2 regions of the Musicola paradisiaca NCPPB 2511 genome follow, and region 2 is predicted to be linked to the other one. Evidence: predicted binding sites of a transcription regulator. Region 2 holds the regulator's gene; the other holds the start of a gene.
What was found. Region 2 encodes sigma-54, which starts transcription at its own class of promoters, with help from an activator protein. Its sites were predicted from a motif close to GTTGGCACANNTTTCGCTNT; they were not measured.

Region 1 (6,607 bases), 330 kb from region 2:
TAAGTCAGCGACATGATCATACTGCTGGCGTAGATCATGTAAAGTATAAAAATTGCGACAATTCTGTGCTCCATATTGTACTTTTTATCGCCAGTCTGAAACCTGCGGTACGTTATCGAATATGGCGACGAGAGTCGTTATTCCATACCCAGTTCCTTGAGCTTGCGCGTGAGCGTATTGCGGCCCCAGCCCAGTAAACGTGCGGCTTCTTGTTTATGTCCCTGTGTGTGCCGCAAGGCTGTGGTCAATAAAGTACGCTCCATCTCTGGTTGTGCTTCGGCCAGCAGGTTCTGATGACCGGAACGCAGCGCGCGATCGGCCCACTGAGCCAGCAGGGTAGCCCAACTGTCCGGCATGACGTGAACCGTAGCGTCCGGCGCTGTGGTTTCGAACAGCTCCGGCGGTAAATCCTGAATCAGAACTTCCTGACCGGCCGCCATCACCGTGAGCCAGCGACAGGTGTTTTCCAATTGGCGCACGTTGCCCGGCCACGGTAAACGGGTCAACGCCGCTTCAGTTTCCGGATGCAGGTTCTTGGGTTCAACGCCCAGCTCTTTAGCCGTGGCTTGCAGGAAATACCTGGCCAGGCGAGGAATGTCTTCCCGGCGCTCGCGTAGCGGCGGCAGATGAACTCGAATCACATTCAGACGGTGGAACAGGTCTTCGCGAAACTTACCTTCCTGCACCCGCAGTTCCAGGTTCTGGTGGGTGGCGGCGATGATGCGCACGTCCACTTTCACTGCCGCATAGCCGCCGACGCGATAGAACTGGCCGTCAGCCAGCACACGCAACAGGCGGGTCTGTACGTCCAGCGGCATATCCCCGATTTCATCCAGAAACAGAGTGCCGCCGTCAGCCTGTTCGAAACGGCCCTGACGAATCTGGTTAGCGCCGGTAAATGCACCTTTTTCATGGCCGAACAGTTCTGATTCAATCAGATCCTTGGGAATAGCCGCCATATTAAGCGCAATAAACGGTGCCTTGGCGCGCGGGCTGTGGCGATGCAGCGCATGGGCCACCAGTTCTTTCCCGGTACCTGATTCACCATTGATCAGGACGCTGATGGATGAGCGGGACAACCGGCCGATTATCCGGAACACGTCCTGCATGGCGGGCGCTTCACCGATAATGTCCGTCGTCGGCCCGCTGATGGGCTGGCTGCGAACCGGTTGTTGCTGTTCCATATAGTGGCTGATGGCGCGCTCGACCAACGCGACGGCTTCATCAATATCAAACGGTTTTGGCAGGTAATCAAACGCGCCCTGTTGATAAGCGCTGACGGCTGCGTCCAAATCGGAATGCGCTGTCATAATGATGACCGGCAGCATCGGATGGCGTTGTTTGATCTGTTGCAGCAATGCCAACCCATCCATACCAGGCATACGGATATCGGATAACAGAACGTCTGGCGTTTGTGTCGCCAGTGCATTCAGCGCTTGGGTTCCGTTATCAAAAGTTGCGCAGGTTAAACCCGCCCCTGTAAGTGCGCGTTCAAGCACCCAACGGATGGAGCTATCGTCGTCGACAATCCAGACTATCCCTCGTTGCATTATGAACCTCACTGGCGAATGGGCAGATAAACCGAAAATTCGGTATGACCTGGCCAACTATTAAATTCAATTTTTCCAGAGTGCTGATCGATAAGGTTCCGGGCGATCGACAAGCCCAGCCCGGTTCCCCCTTCGCGACCACTCACCATCGGGTAGAACAGCGTATCCTGCAAATGAGCGGGAACACCGGGGCCATCGTCTTCGATATCGATACGGGCGACCAACCGATAGCGCACGCCATGCAGAGTCAGCTGAAAAGCGGTACGGGTTCGTATCGTGATGGTGCCGCCTTCTGCCCCCAGTGCCTGCAGAGCATTGCGGGTGATATTCAGCAGAACTTGCTCTATTTGATCCGGGTCATGCATGAGTTCCGGCAGGCTGGGGTCATAGTCCCGAACCAGAGTAACGTTATCGGCCTTTTCCAGCGAAACCAGCTGAAAAACCCGTTCCGCCACCTGATGAATGCTTTGCGTAACGTGCAAACCGGGTTGTTGCGGGCCGAGTAACCTGTCGACCAGATTGCGCAGGCGATCGGCCTGCTCAATGATGACCTTGGTGTATTCCATCAGCGCGGGATCGGGCAGCGCTTTGGAGAGCAATTGCGCCGCGCCGCGCAGTCCGCCCAGAGGATTTTTGATTTCGTGCGCCAACCCGCGTACCAAATCCCGGGCTGCTTGCTGTTGGGCATGTTGCAGTTGTTCCTGACTGAGCCGACGCTGGTTATCCATTGGCGCCATTTCCATCAGGATGAAGTCATTCTGTATACGCTGAGCGGTGATGGACATGATATGCGCCTTGCCGTCCACCACGAGGGTGACTTCGTTATCGGTAAAGCCTTGCCCTGAGTCGAGGCTTTCTCGCATCAGATCCAAATTCAGCGAAAAATAGCCCAACAGTTCCGGTAGCGGCGTTCCTGACAGCTTGCGCGAGCTTTGCGCCAGAAGTTGCTGCGCCGCCGGGTTGGAGTAGTGAATAGCCAGATCTTTATCCAGTAATAAAATACTGTTTATTAAAGAATTTAGGATCTGCCCAGCATCGGGCAGCGTGCCTGTTGCCATAACGCAGACTCCCGCACCATTGTAGTGCACACTATTCTGGATTGTAGTTTAAGTAGCAACCGTAAGATGTTGAGTGGAGAAAAAAGCCCATCCGAAGATGGGCTGAAAAGTTTCCACGGCAACAAAAATAAACATAAAGAAAAAACGTTTTGCGGACGGCAGCATTGGCATCATTTTCTTTTCCTGCCGTCCAGGCGCGGGTGTTACACGCTGTAGTACAGTTCGAACTCAACCGGGTGCGGAGTCATGCGAACACGGTCGTTTTCAGCGCGACGCAGTTCGATGTAAGCATCGATAGTATCGTCGGTGAATACGCCGCCGCGGGTCAGGAACTCGCGGTCTGCATCCAGCGCATTCAGCGCTTCTTCCAGAGAGCCGGCAACCTGCGGGATTGCGCTGGCTTCTTCAGCCGGCAGATCGTACAGGTTCTTGTCCATGGCATCGCCCGGGTGGATCTTGTTGATGATGCCGTCCAAACCAGCCATCAGCAGTGCAGAGAAGCACAGGTACGGGTTGGCAGCCGGATCCGGGAAACGCACTTCGATGCGGCGCGCTTTCGGGCTTGCAACCACCGGAATACGGATGGAGGCGGAACGGTTACGGGCGGAGTAAGCCAGCATAACCGGTGCTTCGTAACCTGGAACCAGACGTTTGTAAGAGTTGGTGGTCGGGTTGGCCAGTGCGTTGATGGCTTTAGCATGTTTGATAACGCCGCCGATGTAGTACAGCGCCGTTTCGGACAAGCCGCCGTATTTGTCGCCGGAGAACAGGTTAGCGCCGTCTTTAGCCAGAGACATATGGCAGTGCATACCGGAACCGTTATCGCCGAACATCGGTTTCGGCATAAATGTCGCAGTCTTACCGAATGCATGGGCAACGTTGTGCACGACATATTTGTAGATCTGAATTTCGTCGGCTTTTTTGGTCAACGTGTTGAAGCGGGTAGCCACTTCGTTCTGACCGGCAGTCGCCACTTCGTGGTGGTGAGCTTCGACGACCAGGCCCATTTGTTCCATGGTCAGACACATGGTGGAACGCAGATCCTGTGATGAATCTACCGGCGGAACCGGGAAGTAGCCGCCTTTTACTGCCGGACGGTGGCCTTTGTTGCCGCCTTCGTATTTGGTGCTGGAGTTCCAGGCGCCCTCGATGTCGTCGATAGCAACGTGGGAACCGGAGATGCTGCTGCCGAAACGCACGTCGTCAAACAGGAAGAATTCGGGTTCAGGCCCAAACAGCACGGTGTCTGCGATGCCGGAAGAACGCAGGAAATCTTCGGCACGCTTGGCGATGGAACGCGGGTCGCGATCATAGCCCTGCATGGTGCCTGGTTCCAGGATGTCACAACGGATGATCAGCGTAGATTCTTCGTAGAACGGATCCAGAACAGCAGTGGTGGCGTCTGGCATTAACACCATGTCGGATTCGTTGATGCCTTTCCAGCCGCCAATCGAGGAGCCATCAAACATTTTGCCGTCTTCGAAGAAGTCAGCGTCAACTTGATGAGCTGGAATGGTGACGTGCTGCTCCTTACCTTTGGTGTCCGTGAAGCGAAGATCGACGAACTTCACCTCATGTTCTTTCAGCATCGTCAAAACGTGTTCTACTGACATACTTAAGCTCTCCCGATTGTGTCATTTATATCGTCGTGGAACGAATATCGTTGCGGAATGAATGATGTTGTTACCGTGATTAAGTTATAGCTAAAACTGTGCCAACTTTGTCTGTATACCGCTGAAGTGCGTTCCAACTGGTTTTTGTGTCATCGATAGCTGCACCATAAAAATTATAAGCACCAAAATGGTGCTCCGTTTTGGTGTTATTGATTCATTTTGGTGCATTAAGGTAAGCCGGGTGCACGATTTTTGCACCGTGAAGGGGATCACAGCGCAGAGGGTTACAGGTTGTTTTGGATAGATGATTGTGATCTTGTTCTGTCGCTCGATTAATACGTGTACAATAGCGCGCTATTTCTAAATGCCTGAGGCAAAGCTGTGATCGAAAATTTGCGTAACATCGCTATTATTGCGCACGTTGACCATGGAAAAACCACCCTGGTTGACAAACTGCTGCAACAATCCGGAACGCTGGGTGAGCGTACAGAACTTACCGAACGTGTGATGGACTCCAATGACCTTGAAAAAGAACGCGGGATTACCATCCTCGCGAAAAACACCGCCATTAACTGGAATGGCTATCGCATCAATATCGTAGACACCCCAGGACACGCCGACTTTGGCGGTGAGGTGGAGCGTGTGATGTCCATGGTGGATTCCGTATTACTGCTGGTGGATGCGATGGACGGCCCGATGCCGCAAACGCGCTTCGTGACCCAGAAAGCCTTTGCCTACGGATTGAAGCCCATCGTGGTCATCAACAAGGTTGACCGCCCCGGCGCCCGCCCGGACTGGGTTGTGGATCAGGTTTTCGACTTGTTCGTCAATCTGGGCGCTACCGACGAGCAACTGGACTTCCCGATTGTTTACGCTTCCGCGTTGAACGGCATTGCCGGTCTGGATCATAACGACATGGCGGAAGACATGACGCCGCTGTTTGAAGCGATCGTAAAACATGTTGAAGCGCCAAATGTGGATCTCAACGGCCCATTCCAAATGCAGATCTCCCAGTTGGATTACAACAACTACGTGGGTGTCATCGGTATTGGTCGTATCAAGCGCGGCGTGGTGAAGCCGAATCAGCAGGTCAGCATCATCGACAGCACCGGTAAAGTGCGTAATGCCAAAGTCGGCCAGGTGCTGGGCCATCTGGGGCTGCAACGTATCGAGAGCGACAAGGCGGAAGCGGGCGACATCATTGCGCTTACCGGCCTTGGCGATCTGAACATCTCCGATACCGTGTGCGACACCGCGAATGTGGAAGCGCTGCCGGCTCTGTCTGTGGATGAACCGACAGTAACCATGTTCTTCTGCGTTAATACCTCGCCTTTCTGCGGTAAAGAAGGCAAGTTCGTGACTTCTCGCCAGATTCTGGATCGTTTGCGTAAGGAATTGGTGCATAACGTCGCACTGCGCGTAGAAGAAACCGAAGACCCGGATGCTTTCCGTGTGTCCGGTCGTGGTGAGCTGCACCTGTCTGTTCTGATTGAAAACATGCGTCGTGAAGGTTTCGAACTGGCGGTTTCCCGTCCGAAAGTTATCTTCCGTACCATCGACGGTCGCCGCCAGGAACCGTTTGAACAAGTTACTGTGGATATCGAAGAACAGCACCAGGGTTCCGTCATGGAAGCACTGGGTCTGCGTAAAGGCGAAATGCGCGACATGATCCCGGATGGCAAGGGACGTGTTCGCCTGGATTACGTCATCCCGAGCCGTGGTTTGATCGGCTTCCGTACCGATTTTATGACCATGACGTCCGGTACCGGTCTGCTGTATTCCACGTTCAGTCACTACGATGACATCCGCCCAGGTGAAATCGGTCAGCGTCAGAACGGCGTACTGATCTCCAACGGTCAGGGTAAAGCAGTCGCCTATGCGCTGTTCAGCCTGCAGGATCGCGGCAAATTGTTCCTGGGTCACGGCGCCGAAGTGTATGAAGGCCAGATTATTGGTATCCATACTCGTTCCAACGACCTGACGGTAAACTGCCTGACCGGTAAAAAGCTGACCAACATGCGTGCCTCCGGTACGGATGAGGCCACCGTGCTGGTTCCGCCGGTGAAAATGTCGCTGGAGCAGGCGCTGGAGTTTATTGACGATGACGAGCTGGTGGAAGTTACCCCGCAGTCGATTCGTCTGCGCAAGCGCCACCTGACGGAAAACGATCGCCGTCGCGCCAATCGTTCCAGCAAGGAAGAGTGATCTTTTTTCGCTGAACTGAAATAAGGCCCCATTTTGGGGCCTTTTGCTTTTTATACCGGCTTAAGCCGAAGAACGTCCGTAAACTGCACTATTTTAGCGCCTGTTATTATCCTTTCTCCTCCCTATCCAGCGTGGTTTTTTCCCGTTACAGTGAAACTCCGGGGCGAATCTCAGGAGGCCG
Region 2 (6,607 bases):
CAATGGCGCTTTCCAGCGACAGGTTTTTGCTGGAAAGCGGGTGGAGCCGGCGCGTGTCGCTGTAACGGCGGATTAATGTGTTGCGATCGGCGTCGAGGAACAACAACTGCGGGGAAAAGCTCTGGGGCAATCTGGTCAGCGCCTGTTCCAGAACTTCTGGCGTTTCCGGCATATTGCGGACATCGATACTGACCGCTGCGGAAATGTTGCGCTCCGCCAGCGTACACGCCAGCTCCGGCAGCAGCACCACCGGCAAGTTGTCCACACAGTAGAATCCCATGTCTTCCAGCGCACGTAGAGCCACGGATTTTCCCGAACCTGAACGACCACTGACAATCATCAGCACCATCTGACGACTCCCCCGGGCAGCGGGATGGTGAATGTCCACCGCCACAGTTAGCACATGTATTTGTTATCCGGCTCTGCCGGTTCCGAGTGGGCGTCCGCCGGTCGCAGGGACGTCCGAGATAATTGCTACCCGAATCCGAACACATCAGGTGTGATCGGCGAGATCCTGGTCGGTCATGATGTGGTACAGCTCATCATCGTTCTGCACAGCGCGTAGCCGACGGCATACAGATTTGTCCGCCAGCCGCTTGGCAACGAGGGACAAGGTATGTAAATGGGTTTTACATTGTTCAGCAGGAACCAGCAAGGCAAAAAGCAGATCGACGGGCTGATTGTCGATGGCGTCAAACGCCACTGGATGTTCCAGCTGAATGAAGACGCCTACTGCCCCCAGTGTGTTTTCGTCTTCCAGTTTTCCATGTGGAATGGCGATACCGTTACCAATACCGGTACTGCCCATGCGTTCCCGCGTCAGGATGGATTCAAAGATCATTTGCGGCGGCAGATTGAGCTGCCTGGCAGCCAGTTCACTGATGATTTCCAGGGCGCGCTTTTTGCTCTGGCAGTGAACGGCGCTACGGGTACACTCTTTGCGGAGTACGGCGCTGAGTTGAATAACGGGCTCGTTGTTCATATTGCTTTCACTTAATGACACTTTTGCCTCCGGTTATCGGCCCGCCGTGCGGCAGGCCCGGCCGTCCCTACGCCTGAAGGTGGCAGAATCAGTGTTGTTTCAGTTTATCCTTATGCTTGTTCAACTGCCTTGCCAGCTTATCGATCAACAGATCGATGGAGGCATACATATCCTCCGCTTCTGAGGTGGCATGCAGCTCGCCGCCGTTCACATGGATGGTGGCGTCGGCAATATGCTGGATTTTCTCCACTTTCAACACCACATACACCTGATTAATTCGATCAAAGTATTGCTCAAGTTTGGCGAATTTCGATGTGACGAACTCGCGCATGGAGTCAGTAATTTCGACATGGTGTCCGGTAATGTTCAGCTGCATATCGTCTTCCTTCTCAGTATGGGTCAAACCAGCTGTTTACGTTGATTCGACGGCGGGATGGATAAAGACTCGCGATATTTTGCTACAGTGCGCCGCGCCACGATAATGCCCTGTTCGGAGAGTAGGGTGGTCAGCTTGCTGTCGCTCAGAGGTTTTGCAGGGTTTTCCGCTGCAATCAGTTTCTTGACCAGCGCACGGATGGCGGTGGATGACGCTTCGCCGCCGCTGTCGGTGTTGACGTGGCTGGAGAAAAAATACTTCAATTCGAAAATGCCCCGCGGGCTATGTAGAAATTTTTGGGTTGTCACGCGGGAGATGGTGGACTCGTGCATATCCACGGCCTGAGCGATATCCGCCAGTACCATGGGTTTCATGAATTCCTCGCCATGTTCAAAAAACGCCTGCTGCTGTTCTACGATGCAGCGGGTGACTTTCAGCAACGTGTCGTTGCGGCTTTCCAAGCTTTTGATCAGCCAGCGGGCTTCCTGCAAATGGCTGCGGATGAACTGACCGTCACTGTCGTTACGGGCGTTGTTGCCGAGTGCGGCGTACTGCTGGTTGATCTGTAGTCTGGGCACGCTGTCGGTATTCAGCTCCACCGCCCAATGACCTTGGATCTTGCGAACCAGGACATCCGGGATCACGTATTCCGATTCGCCGGTATTGATGGACTGGCCGGGGCGCGGGTCGAGCGATTGGATCAGCGCCAACGCTTCTTTCAGCGTTTCTTCCTTCATTCGACTGGAACGGATCAGCATCCGGAAATCATGGTTGGCCAGCAGATCCAGATATTCGCTGACGATCATTCTGGCTTCGGCCAGCCGCGGCGTGGTTTTTTCATCAAACTGGGATAACTGTACCAGCAGGCATTCGCGCAGGTCGCGGGCGCCGACGCCGACGGGATCGAAGCGCTGCACTCGTTTCAGTACGGCCTCCACCTCTTCCAGCGTGAGGCTGTCGTCGCCGATGCTGTCGCGGATATCCTCCAGCGAAACCGTCAGATAGCCGGTATTGTCGACTGCATCGACGATTGAGGTTGCAATGGCGGCATCGGTATCGGAGAACGGCGTCAGTTCCACCTGCCACATCAGATAATCCTGCAACGTCTGAGTGGTTTCGCCCTGATAGACCGGCAGCTCTTCGTCGCGATAATCGGTACTGGTGCCGGACGGTGTGCCTGCGGTATAGATTTCATCCCAGGCGGCGTCGAGCGGCAGCTCGTCCGGCATTTCCTTCTGCTCCAGCGCTTCGCGGGTGTCCAGCGTTTCGTGGTCGCTACTTTCCTGCGTTTCTACTTCTTCATGGTTGTCAGCCTGTTCCAGCAATGGGTTGCTTTCCAGCGCCTGTTGGATTTCCTGCTGGAGTTCAAGTGTGGACAATTGCAGTAGACGGATCGCCTGCTGTAATTGCGGTGTCATAGCCAGTTGCTGACTAAGCCTGAGTTGCAAACCTTGCTTCATAACTCGCGCTAACTTCCTTTATTAATTATAAATAAAAACAATGTTTTATCAGAGTCGGAAGCCTTCACCCAGATAGACCCGTTTCACTTGTTCATTCGCCAGTATATCTATTGGTGAGCCATGGGCAATAAGCTGGCCCTGGCTGACGATATAGGCACGTTCACAGACATCCAGCGTCTCGCGAACATTATGGTCGGTAATCAGCACGCCTAGCCCGCTGTCGCGCAGATGCTCGATGATTTTTTTGATATCGATGACCGAAATGGGATCTACGCCGGCAAAGGGTTCGTCCAGCAAAATGAATTTCGGGTTGGCCGCCAGCGCTCGGGCGATTTCTACTCGGCGCCGTTCACCGCCGGACAGTGATTGTCCCAGATTATCGCGCAGGTGAGTAATATGAAACTCGTCCATAAGCTCGTTGGCGCGATCCTGCTGTTGCTCCCGGGTCAGATCCTTGCGGATTTGCAGAACGGCCATCAGGTTGTCGTAGACGCTTAATCGCCGGAAAATCGACGCTTCCTGCGGCAGATAGCCGATGCCGCGGCGAGCGCGGTCGTGCAGCGGCAGCAGACTGATGTCTTCATCGTCGATGACGATGCGGCCTTCGTCACGCGGCACGATCCCCACGACCATGTAAAACGTAGTGGTTTTGCCCGCGCCGTTAGGGCCCAGCAGTCCGACGATCTCGCCTGAATTCACATTCAGGCTGACGTTTTCCACCACTTTGCGGCCCTTGTACGCTTTGGCCAGATTCTCTGCAATTAATGTTGCCATGGGTTACTTGCGTCACTCACTGTTGTTTGGCGGGTTTGGTCTGACTGGCGCCGGGTTTGCTCTGACTTGCGGCAGGCTTAACGCCATTCGGATTGGCCTGGGTACCCTTGTCCTGCAATTGCGACGGCACCAGAACGGTAGTTACCCGTTTACCCTTGTCGCTGAAGGCTTCCATCTGTTGTTGTTGAACCAGGTAGGTAATGCGATCGCCTTTGACATTACTGTCAAGCTGTTCCAGATAAGCGTTGCCGGTAAGAATGACGAGCTGCTTGTCCAGTTCATAGCGCATTTTCTGCGCGTGTCCTTTTACCGGTTTACCGTTGTCCTGCATCTGATAAAAGGTCGCCGGGTTGCCGTAACCTTCAATGATTTCATGGCCCTGCTGGCCGTTCGGACGTGTGACCACGACTTTGTCGGCCTGAACCTTGATGGAACCCTGGGTCACGATCACGTTGCCGGTGAATGTGACCACGTTGCTCTGCATATCCAGCGCCTGCTGATCGGAATCGATATGGATGGGCTGATCGGTATCGCCGGTCAGCGCCAATGCCGGAAGGCTGACGGCGAACAGGGCGCTGGCGACCAGGATGCTGTGCAACACATTATTGTTTAGGTTGGATTTCATAATAAGATTTTACCTTGTCGATCAATTCAGCGGTTTTGCTGCGCAGATTACCACGCATTTTCAGCCCGTTAGAGGTAAAGTTAGTGCCGTACAGGGTGACTTCATCATCCGACGAGACATCCTGTGTGATCAGGTTGACCTGGGCGTTGTCTGTCTTGATACGTTCCAGTTGTGAATCAGTGGTGAGGCTGTTGACCTCCACATGACCGTAAAGATAGAGCATCCGGTCTTTTGTCAGCGTGGCGCGATCGGAACGCACCGACCAGGTCGCCACCCCGAGTTCGTTGAACATGGTCGCCACCGGCAAGGTAAAGCGGCTGCTTTGGTCGGCGTTGTAATGTTCCGCACTCTCCGCCACCAGCTTGTAGCTCAGTTTTCCGGTTGGGTCATATACCACGGTAATGTTTTTCTGCATGGTATAAGCAGGGTCATTGCTGGGTACTTCCGCCGGGCCGGTGCTGGCCTGTCTGTCGGTCAGATTTAACCCGATCAGCACCAGTGCGATCAATGCCAGCAACAGCGTCAGCCAGCGTTTTACATTACTCATATCGACAGCCCTTTGGCGAAATCAAGCTTATCCTGCGCCTGTAGGATAAGGTCGCACATTTCTCTTACCGCGCCGCGGCCACCGGCGATGCGCGTGACATAATCAGCCCGTGGCTGCAACAGCGGGTGAGCGTCGGCAACCGCTACGCTTAGACCCACTTCGGCCATGACCGGCCAGTCGATCAGGTCATCGCCGATATAGGCGACCTGGCTGGCCTGGATCGACAGTTTATCCAACAGTTCGCGGAAGGCCAAAAGCTTATCGGATTGTCCTTGATAAAGATGGGTGATACCCAGCGTTTGGCAGCGATCGATCAGCAACTGAGACGAACGGCCGGTGATAATCGCGACGTCGATACCCGAAGTTAGCAGGCAACGGATGCCATAGCCGTCGCGGACATTGAACGCTTTCAGTTCTTCGCCCTGATTACCCATGTAGATAAGTCCATCGGACAGTACGCCATCTACATCGCAAATCAGCAGACGTACATCGCGCGCGCGGTTCATGACCTGCGTCTCCACAGGGCCGTAGCAGGTGTCGGTTTGCGGCCGAATTTCACTCATTCACTCATTCCTTGGCTCAAGTCGTACAGATCTGGGGAGTCACACCACGCCAGCGCGCAACATATCATGCATATGGATGATGCCAAGCAGACGATCGTCGTCCGCCACCATCAACGAGGTAATGTGGCGGGACTGCATCAGATTCAGCGCATCGACCGCCAGTGTATGCGGCGTCACCCGGATACCGCCGCGCGTCATCACGTCGGTGATGCGGGCGTTGTTCAGATTGATATTCATATCGAATACCCGGCGCAGGTCGCCGTCGGTAAAAATCCCTTCGATTTTCCGGTCTGCGTTGCAAATCGCCGTCATGCCCAGATTTTTGCGCGTGATTTCCAACAGTGCGTCGCGCAGGGAAGCATGGCTGTCCACGCAAGGAATTTCTTCGCCGGAGTGCATGATGTCTTCCACCCGTAACAGCAATTTGCGGCCAAGCGCGCCGCCGGGATGGGATAATGCGAAATCTTCGGCGGTAAAGCCGCGTGCCTGCAATAACGCCACCGCCAGCGCATCGCCCATTACCAGCGCGGCGGTGGTGCTGGATGTCGGCGCCAGCCCCAATGGGCAGGCTTCCTGAGCGACGTGAACGCAAAGGTGGATATCCGCAGTTTTCGCCATCGTGCTGTCTGGGTTGCCGGTCATGCAAATCAGACAAACCTGCAGACGTTTAAGCACAGGGATCAGCGCCAGAATCTCGTGCGATTCACCCGAGTTGGATATGGCGATGACGACGTCCTGCGCGGCAATCATGCCCAGATCGCCGTGGCTGGCTTCCCCAGGGTGGACGAAAAACGATGGCGTACCGGTACTGGCGAACGTCGCCGCCATTTTGCAGCCGATATGGCCTGATTTGCCCATCCCCATGACCACGACCTTGCCGCGACAGTGGAACATTTTTTCGCAGGCCAGGGCGAAGTTACCGTCGATATACTGATCCAGCTGCGCCAGACTATCGCGCTCGATGGACAGAACCTGACGGCCTGCCGTCTGGAAATCAAAGCCGGGTTGTAACTTGAAATGTGACATCAAAAATATCCTGCATTGCCGGTGTTCTGGCTATGGAAACAAGAACAGCACCGAAAGGTACGCAATGAATGCACACACTAACAATGTGCCCGCGCCCTGACCGATGCACCGTTTCTGGCGGAGACAGAGTGCCGTCAGAAGCGCACTGACGCCGAGCATGACCCAGTAATCGCGCTGAAAAGCGAGCGGGTTCAGTGCGCCTGGCGAGAGCAGTGCCGGGACGCCCAGCACGATGACGATATTGAATATATTGG

Region 1: a site for sigma-54 is predicted at 4,308-4,327, ahead of glnA (glutamate--ammonia ligase). Genes of this name have one in related genera too.

What each region holds. Positions count from the first base shown of each region.
Region 1 covers NZ_CM001857.1:4,543,716-4,550,322, reverse strand. Annotated here, with positions in the region: gene glnG (nitrogen regulation protein NR(I)) at 138-1,550, opposite strand; gene glnL (nitrogen regulation protein NR(II)) at 1,559-2,608, opposite strand; gene glnA (glutamate--ammonia ligase) at 2,812-4,221, opposite strand; gene typA (ribosome-dependent GTPase TypA) at 4,603-6,426, shown strand.
Region 2 covers NZ_CM001857.1:4,209,328-4,215,934, reverse strand. Annotated here, with positions in the region: gene rapZ (RNase adapter RapZ) at 1-349, opposite strand, end outside; gene ptsN (PTS IIA-like nitrogen regulatory protein PtsN) at 494-982, opposite strand; gene hpf (ribosome hibernation promoting factor) at 1,071-1,358, opposite strand; gene rpoN (RNA polymerase factor sigma-54) at 1,382-2,818, opposite strand; gene lptB (LPS export ABC transporter ATP-binding protein) at 2,867-3,592, opposite strand; gene lptA (lipopolysaccharide ABC transporter substrate-binding protein LptA) at 3,609-4,217, opposite strand; gene lptC (LPS export ABC transporter periplasmic protein LptC) at 4,195-4,764, opposite strand; gene kdsC (3-deoxy-manno-octulosonate-8-phosphatase KdsC) at 4,761-5,327, opposite strand; gene kdsD (arabinose-5-phosphate isomerase KdsD) at 5,367-6,353, opposite strand; gene DPA2511_RS18760 (calcium/sodium antiporter) at 6,384-6,607, opposite strand, start outside.